One region of the Streptomyces sp. NPDC059816 genome, then DNA from elsewhere that is predicted to be linked to it. Evidence: predicted binding sites of a transcription regulator. Region 1 holds the regulator's gene; the other holds the start of a gene.
The links. Region 1 encodes HspR, which represses chaperone genes until heat shock. Its sites were predicted from a motif close to TTGAGNNNNNNNNNCTCAA; they were not measured.

Region 2: the regulator HspR is predicted to act here: its motif matches at 2,533-2,551, upstream of lon (endopeptidase La).

What each region holds. Positions count from the first base shown of each region.
Region 1 is NZ_JBHWIQ010000001.1:322,687-327,115, forward strand. Features, by position in the region: gene ACFV88_RS01585 (helix-turn-helix transcriptional regulator) at 1-944, shown strand, start outside; gene ACFV88_RS01590 (LuxR C-terminal-related transcriptional regulator) at 1,008-1,985, opposite strand; gene ACFV88_RS01595 (heat shock protein transcriptional repressor HspR) at 2,506-2,955, opposite strand; gene dnaJ (molecular chaperone DnaJ) at 2,970-4,163, opposite strand; gene grpE (nucleotide exchange factor GrpE) at 4,197-4,429, opposite strand, start outside.
Region 2 is NZ_JBHWIQ010000012.1:50,116-54,544, forward strand. Features, by position in the region: gene ACFV88_RS17610 (ATP-binding protein) at 1-711, opposite strand, end outside; gene ACFV88_RS17615 (response regulator transcription factor) at 804-1,544, opposite strand; gene ACFV88_RS17620 (spermidine synthase) at 1,655-2,377, opposite strand; gene lon (endopeptidase La) at 2,574-4,429, shown strand, end outside.

The sequences.
Region 1 (4,429 bases):
GCGCCGAGGGCGGGCAGCTCTACGCCAGCGCACTGAGTGCCGGAAGAATCGCCCGGGCGGAGGTTACGGCCGCCCCGTGCCTCCTGGAATTCGCGCTACTCCACCCGGATCCGGACGATGCGAACTGGCTGCGGCCCGTCCCCCCGTCGGTGGCGCTGGCCCAACGGCTGCATCCCATAGAAAGGGAGATCCTGGACAGGCGGCGGCTGTCCATCGAACTGACCGAATCATTTGAGCCGTTCATGGCCATCAGTGCGCAGAGCCCCGCGCCCACCCACGCGATCACCGTGCTCGAAGGCATCGACCGGATCAACGCGGCGCTGAACGTCGCCACCGCCGAGGTCCGCTCGGAGGTGCTCACCATCCAGCCGGGCGGGCGCCGCAGCGAGCACATCCTCAGCCAGGCCCTCGAACGCGATCGCCCGCTGACCGACCGGGGCATCCGGATCAGGACCCTCTACCAACACACCGTCCGACACAGCCAGGGCACCATGGCGTACGTGGACCGGATGGCCGACGGGCTGATCGAGATCCGCACCCTGGAGGAGCTGATCGAGCGGCTCATCGTCTGCGACGACACCGTGGCCTTCATCCCCGCCGGGACCGACGGCAGCGGCAAGGACGACGTGGCGCTCGAACTGCGCCACCCCGGACTGGTCCGCTATCTGGTCCGGGTCTTCGAACAACTGTGGCGGCGCGCGACCCCGCTGCTCGACGAGGTGCCCTACCGGTCCACGCCCGAGGGCATCACCGGCGTCCAGCAGTCCATCGCCAAACTCCTGGTCGAGGGGTACGTGGACGAGGCCATCGCACGGCGCCTCGGCATGAACGTCCGCACCTGTCGCGCCCACATCGCCAGGCTCGCCTCCGCGCTCGGCAGCGGCAGCCGGGCCCAGCTCGGCTACCTGATCTCCCGGTCGGGCATGCTGGAGCACGACCAGTGACGGACCGGCCGACCGGTCACCCCCGCGCCAGGACCCGCGCCAGGACCCGCACCCGACCGTCCGTCAGGGCGTGGGCGGACGCGGCGGGGTGTCCAGGCCGGCCTGCGCGATCCGCACCCCGAGCTGGGCCCGACTGGCGGCGCCCAACTCCTCGGCCAGCTTGCGGATGTGATGGCGGGCCGTCCGCACGTTGATGCCGAGGCGCTGCGCTATCTCCGCGTCGGTGTGCCCCTCGGCGAGCAGCGCCGCGATGGCCCATTCCCGACGGGTGATGCCGGTGACCCCGGAGCCGGAGGGCAGCGGCTCCACCAGCGGGTGCCCCAACCGCCAGAACCGCTCGAAGACGATCGCGAGGAACCCCACCAGACCGGGGTGCCGCAACTCCAGGGCGACCGTCCGGTCCTCGGTCGCCGGCACGAACGCGACCTTCCGGTCGAAGATCAGCAGCCGTTCGAAGACCTCGTCCAGGGTGCGCACCTCGGCGGCGCCGCCGACCCGCTCCACGTACTCGAAGAGGCCCTGCCCGTGCCGCGCGGCATGGGTGTACAGGGTCCGCATGCGCACCCCGCGCTGCGCCATGTCCAGCGCCAACGGCAGGGCGTCGTTCAACACGTTCTCGCGGCGCACCCCGCCCGGCTGGACGGCCAGGTGCTCGACGACGCAACCGTCGGACGCCTCGGCGATGGCGTCCCGGATGCGGGGCTTGCTCTCCAGCACCCGGATGCCGTGCCCCGCCGAGGGCAGGTCGGGACCGGCCCCCGTGTACCGCTCGGCGAGCAGGGTCACCGCGGTCGCCCGCGCATGGCTCTGCGCCAACTCGTCCCGTAGGCCGCGGGTCAGCCGGGCGATCACCTCGCCCGGAGACTCGGGCACCAGCCACGCCGCGTCGTCGGGGTCCGAGTACAGCAGGCCCAGCGTGACCAGGCAGGGCGCCCCGGCCGCCGCGGCTCGCTCGATGCGTCCGCCCTTGAGGGCCGCCCCGTACACGCGCTCACCCTCCTCACAGAGCTGATCCACTCCGTGCGTGTGCGCCTCAGCCATGTCCCCGCCCCCACCTAAGGAGTAGCTTTCCTGCCGATTCATCCGCTTCTTCCCCCTTGCGTCCCCCCTCCTCTTGGCGCAGTGCAACAAGATGACGGTGGTGTCACCGCCCCGTGACCGGCAAAGTGGGTGCACGGGGCGAGGGGAGGGGAATTCTTAGTCGCCCCCGGGTTGTCCCCGAGTCGGCCAATCCCCCTGGCCGACCCGGGGCGCCCACACCCGGGCGCCTGCGCCCGATGCTCCGACCGACGGCAGTCGGCCTGAGCGACTCCGTGGACCACACCGGGAGCCGTTGGTCCGGCAGACCCGCCGCCCATCGGCCGTAGCCCCGACTTTCCCATGGATCACCTGAGTCCGAGCGAGTACGTCAAGACTCGCACACCTCACTGACAGTCACACCCGGGTTATCCACAGGGGGGTTCACCGGGGTGTGCCCGTCCGGCTCGTCCGGACACGGCCGAGGGGCCGGAAGGTTCGCCTTCCGGCCCCTCGGCCGCGCGCGTGCACGAAAGCCGGACGCTCAGTCCTGCCGCTTGGGACGCCACACGACCAGCGCACTGGTCTGCTGGACCTCCTGGTAGGGCACGAGGTCCCGCCGGTACGAGGCGTGGACGGCCGCCTCCCGCTGCTGGATGGCCACCGCAGCGCCCTCCACCGCGTCCTGGAGTTCCGCGACCCGCGCCGTGAGCGCGGCCACCTGGCCCTCCAGTTCGATGATCCGCTTGATCCCGGCGAGGTTGATGCCCTCGGTCTGCGACAACTGCTGCACCTGACGGAGCAGTTCGATGTCCCTGGCCGAATAACGACGGCCCCGGCCGGCGGTCCGGTCCGGAGAGACCAGGCCGAGCCGGTCGTACTGCCGCAGGGTCTGCGGGTGCAGCCCGCTCAGCTGGGCCGCCACCGAGATCACGTACACCGGCGTCTCGTCGGTCAGCTGGTAGGGGTTGCGGCGCCGACCGCCCGTGCCCATCCCGTCCATGGCGTTCATGCTCCCTTCGCGGCCTCGAACAGCTCCGCCCGCGGATCGACGTCCGCAGTAGCCTCCCGGTACGCCTCCAGGGCGTCCCGGGCCTTGCCGGTCACGTCCTTGGGCACCGCGACCTCCACCGTCACCAGCAGATCGCCGCGGGTGCCGTCCTTGCGGACCGCGCCCTTGCCCCGGGCCCGCATCGTACGGCCGTGGGGAACGCCCGGCGGCAACTTCAGCGTCACCGCGGGACCGCCCAGCGTCGGCACCTTCACCTCGCCGCCGAGGGCCGCCTCCGCGAAGCTGACGGGCACCGTGACGGTGAGGTTGTCGCCCTTGCGGCCGAACACGGGGTGCGTGCCGACGTGCACGACGACGTACAGGTCACCGGCCGGGCCGCCGCGTTCGCCCGGGGCGCCCTTGCCGCGCAGCCGGATGCGCTGCCCGTCCGAGACGCCCGCGGGGATGCGGACCTGCATGGTCCGCGAGGACTTGGCCCGCCCGGACCCCTTGCAGACCTCGCAGGGGGTCTCCGCGATCAGTCCGCGGCCCTTGCAGTCCACGCACGGATCGGTGAGCGAGAAGCCGCCCCCGCCGCCCCGGGACACCTGCCCGGTGCCGACGCAGGTCGGGCACACCCGCGGGGTGCCGTTCTTGTCGCCGGTGCCCGAACACGCCTTGCAGGGCGCCTGCGAGGACATCCGCAGCGGAACCGTCGCACCGTCCACCGCCTCGGTGAAGCTCAGCGTGACCTCGGACTCGATGTCCTGGCCGCGCCGCGGCTGCACCCGGTTCCCGGTGGCGGTGCCGCCCCGGTTGAACAACCCGCCGAAGACGTCACCGATGCCGCCGCCGAAACCACCGGCCGCCGTACCGCCGCCGGGGCCGCCACCGCCGCCGCCGAAGAGGTCACCCAGGTCGAAGTTGAACGAGCCGCCGCCGCCCGCCCCGGGTCCGGGGCGGAAGCCGCCGTTCCCGAAGAGGGCGCGGGCCTCGTCGTACTCCTTGCGCTTCTTCGGGTCACCGAGGACGTCGTTCGCCTCGGAGATCTCCTTGAAGCGCTCCTCCGCCTTGGCGTTGCCCTTGTTGGCGTCCGGGTGGAACTCGCGGGCGAGCTTCCGGTACGCCTTCTTGATCTCGGCCTCGGTGGCGTCCTTCGGGACGCCGAGGACCTTGTAGTAGTCCTTCTCGATGAAGTCCTTGGTACTCATCCTCGACGTCCCTCCTCTCCGTGCGTGACGCGGTCAGCCCTCGTCCGGGGCACCGCTGTCCTTGCCCTCGGCGCCCGGGGAACCCTCGGCTCCCTTGCCGCCTTCGGCGCCCTTGCCGGCCGCGGACGGGTCCGACTCGGACTCGCCGTCCGCCTTCGCGGGCTGCGCCCCCGGCTGCGGCTCGGCCACCGCCACCCGCGCGGGGCGGATGGTGCGCTCGCCGATCCGATACCCCGGCTGGAGGATCGCCACGCAGGTCGTCTCCG
Region 2 (4,429 bases), on a different contig from region 1:
GATGCGCTCCGGGTCCGCGTGCGCCGTCAGCTCCGGCGGCCACACGTCCAGGTGCAGGTGCACGTCGGTGCGGGTGTGGCTGCCCGATCCCGAGGCGATGCCCCCACGGGCCGAGGACACCATGTTGGCCTCCTTCAGCACCCCCGACAGATAGGGCCACACCTCGAAGCGGCGGGCCTTCAGCGGGACGACGCCGTTGTCCAGCCGGGACAGGTCCAGCAGGGTCTCCACCAGCCGCCCGAGGCGTTCCGTCTGCTTCAGGGCGGTGCGCATGGTCTCCGGATCGGCGGCCGACACCCCGTCCACCACGTTCTCCAGCACCGCCCGCAGCCCCGCGATCGGGGTGCGCAGTTCGTGCGAGACGTTGGCGACGAGTTCCTTGCGCTGCCGGTCCTGGGCCTCCAGGTCGTCGGCCATGCGGTTGATGGTGGTCGCCAGGTCGCCCAGTTCGTCCCCGCGGTCGTGGCCCCGTACCCGCCGGGTGTAGTCACCGTGGGATATCGACCGGGCCACGGTGTTCATCTCGTCCAGCGGCGAGGTCAGCGAGTGCGCCACGAACTGGGTGATCAGCAGGGTCGCGATCACCGAGAAGACCGTGATGAACCGCAGCTCGGTCGCGGTGCGCACCGCGATCATCAGCAGCCCCGTGGTGATGAACACCGAGACCACGACCAAGGTGCCGAGCTTGGTCTTGATGGAGAACGGGCGCAGCTTGCGGGAGCCGGGGCCGATGCCCGCGGCCTCCGCCGCCGCGCTGCCGGAACGGTCGGGGCCGGGGGGGCCGGGGTGCCCGGCGGGGGCGCTCACGGCGCCGGCGTCTCCAGCGCGTAGCCGACTCCGTGCACCGTGCGGATGCGCTCGGCGCCGATCTTGCGGCGCAGCGCCTTGATGTGGCTGTCGACGGTCCGGGTGCCGGAGGCGTCCGCCCAGTCCCAGACCTCGGCGAGCAACTGTTCGCGGGAGAGCACCGCGCGCGGGGTGTTCGCCAGGCACACCAGCAGCTCGAACTCGGTCGGGGTCAGGTGCACGTCCTCACTGCGGATCCGGACCCGGCGCTGGGCGTGGTCGATCTCCAGTTCACCGAGGCGCAGCGTGCCGCCCCGGGGCGTGGTCGCCGCGAGGGTGGCCCGTTCGACGCGGCGCAGCAGGACGTGCACCCGGGCGGCCAGCTCCCGCATCGAGAACGGCTTCGTCATGTAGTCGTCGGCGCCGACGCCGAGACCCACCAGCATGTCCGTCTCGTCGTCGCGGGCCGTGAGCATCAACACCGGCACGGGGCGCTGGGCCTGGACCCGGCGGCACACCTCCAGTCCGTCGAAGCCCGGCAGCATCACGTCGAGGATCAACAGGTCGGGTTGCCACGCCTGGGTGGTCTCCACGGCGGTCGGGCCGTCGCCCGCGGTCTGCACGACGAACCCCTCGGCCCGGAGCCGGGCGGCGATCGCCTCCACGATCGTCGCGTCGTCCTCCACCACGAGCACGCGCCGCTGGGCGCCGGGCGCCGCTGGGGTGCTGCCGTGTTGGGTGGTGTGTGTCTGCTCCATCGCCCGCCCCTGACTGCTGTTCGGAATCCGTGGGGTGATCCCATGGCTGTGCCCGGCACCGGAGTGATCCACGCGCCGGTTGCAGACTAAAGGCACGGAACGTGATCAGGCTATCCAGCTCGGACGGCGAGGTGGACGACGTCCGGAACGCCCCGGGCGACCGGGATTTCATGGGTACGGACCCCTTGGAACCCTGAATTCCGCAATGCCCCTTCGAAATCGGCGGAGGGCTGCGCCGACCACACGGCGAGCACCCCGCCGGGGGCGAGCCGTTCGCGGCACCGGGCGATGCCGTCGGGGGTGTAGAGCCCGCCGTTGTCGTCGGTGACCGTCCAGTCGGGCCCGTTGTCGATGTCGAGGCAGAGCGCGTCGTAGGTGCTGGCGCCGGTCCGCAGGTGCTCCAGCAGATCGGTGTGCAGGACCTCGGTGCGGGGGTCGGCGAGGGCTTCGCGGGACAGCGCGGACAGGGGGGCGCCGGGGCGGTGCCAGTCGATGATCGCGGCCTCGCGCTCCACCACGGTGATCCGGCCCCAGCGCGGCTGGGCGGCGGCCCGCACCAGGCTGAAGCCGACGCCCAGGCCCCCGATCAGGAGGCGGGGGCGCGTTTCGGGGTCACGGTCGGTGAGCGCGGCGGCGGCCAGGTCCACCAGGAGGCGTTCCGAGCGGCCGTCGGAGGTGTCCATCAGGAAGCAGCCGTTGGCGATGATCTGGAGCAGGTGGCCGTGGCGGCGCAGCACCACCTCGCCGTGCGGTCCGCTTCGTCGGTCGAGTACTTCCGGTGCGGTGTCGGGGGCGGGAGCGACTGCGGGGACGGTGCTCTGCTGGGGCGACATGGTGGCCATTGTGGCGCGGTGGGGTCGGCCCGCGCGGGGGGATTTCCGAGGGCGGTGGGCCGCGGACGCGGCCCGGAAGCACGGTGGCGGGCGAGGCCCCGACCGCTCCGCTGTGGGCGAACGGACGGCCGGGAACAATCGAGCGGCCCCGCGCATTGAGTCGACATAGCTCAACTTGAATGCCGAAGGGGAGATCATGGCTGCTGAGTCCGTTGGTTCCAAGAGCACCGTGCTGTCGCTGCCCGTGCTGCCCCTCGACGACGAGGTCGTACTGCCCGGCATGGTGGTTCCGCTGGACCTGAACGACCCCGACGTACGCGCCGCGGTGGAGGCCGCCCAGGCCGCCGCCCGCTCCGCACCGGGCAAACCACGGGTCCTGCTGGTCCCGAGGATCGACGGCACCTACGCCGGCACCGGAGTGCTGGGCACCGTGGAGCAGGTCGGCCGGCTCGCCGACGGCGACCCCGGGGCCCTGATCCGCGGCCGTGAGCGCGTCCGCATCGGCGCCGGAACCACCGGACCGGGCGCCGCCCTGTGGGTGGAGGGCACCCTCGTGGAGGAGGACGTGCCCGACCCGCTGCCCGGCGCCGTCACCGAACTCGTCACGGAGTACAAGGCCCTCGCCACCAGTTGGCTGCGCAAGCGCGGCGCCTGGCAGGTGGTGGACCGCGTCCAGCAGATCGAGGAGGTGTCCCCGCTCGCGGACAACTCCGGCTACTCGCCGTTCCTCACCCTGCACCAGAAGGTCGCCCTGCTGGAGACCGCCGACCCGGTGGCACGCCTCAAGCTCGCCACCGAACAGCTCCGCGAACACCTCGCCGAACAGGACGTCGCCGAGTCCATCGCCAAGGACGTCCAGGAGGGCGTCGACAAGCAGCAGCGCGAGTTCCTGCTCCGCCGCCAGCTCGACGCGGTCCGCAAGGAACTGCGCGAACTGAACGGCGACGGGGACGGCGAGGACGAGTCCGACGACTACCGGGCCCGCGTCGAAGCCGCCGACCTGCCCCAAAAGGTCCGTGAGGCCGCGCTCAAGGAGGTCGACAAGCTGGAGCGGGCCAGCGAACAGTCCCCCGAGGGCGGCTGGATCCGCACCTGGCTGGACACCGTCCTGGAACTGCCGTGGCACGAGCGCACCGAGGACCAGTACGACATCGAGGGCGCCCGGGCCGTGCTGGACGCCGAACACGCCGGCCTCGCCGACGTGAAGGAACGGATCACCGAGTACCTGGCGGTGCGCAAGCGGCGCGCCGAGCGCGGCCTCGGGGTCGTCGGCGGACGGCGCGGCGGCGCGGTGCTGGCCCTGGTGGGTCCCCCCGGCGTCGGCAAGACCTCGCTCGGCGAGTCCGTCGCGCACGCCATGGGCCGCTCCTTCGTCCGGGTCGCCCTCGGCGGCGTCCGCGACGAGGCGGAGATCCGCGGCCACCGGCGCACCTACGTCGGCGCCCTGCCCGGGCGCATCGTCCGCGCCATCAAGGAGGCCGGGTCGATGAACCCGGTGGTGCTGCTGGACGAGATCGACAAGGTCGGCTCCGACTTCCGGGGCGACCCGGCGGCGGCCCTGCTGGAGGTCCTGGACCCGGCGCAGAACCACACCTTCCGGGACCACTACCTGGAGGTGGAGCTCGACCTCAGCGACGTGGTCTTCCTGGCCACCGCGAACGTCCTGGAGGCCATCCCCGAGGCGCTGCTCGACCGGATGGAACTGGTCAGGCTCGACGGCTACACCGAGGACGAGAAGGTCGTCATCGCCCGGGACCACCTGCTGCCGCGCCAACTGGAGCGGGCGGGCCTGGACCCCGAGGAGGTCACCCTCGACGAGGGCGCGCTGCGCAAGCTCGCGGGCGAGTACACCCGGGAAGCGGGCGTGCGGACCCTGGAGCGGGCGATCGCGCGACTGCTGCGCAAGGTCGCAGCCCAGCACGAGCTGGGCGAGCGCGCGCTGCCGTTCACCGTCACCGACGGGGAACTGCGCGGGCTCATCGGACGCCCGCACCACGTGCCCGAGTCCGCCCAGGACCCGGCCGAGCGGCGGACCGCCGTCCCGGGGGTGGC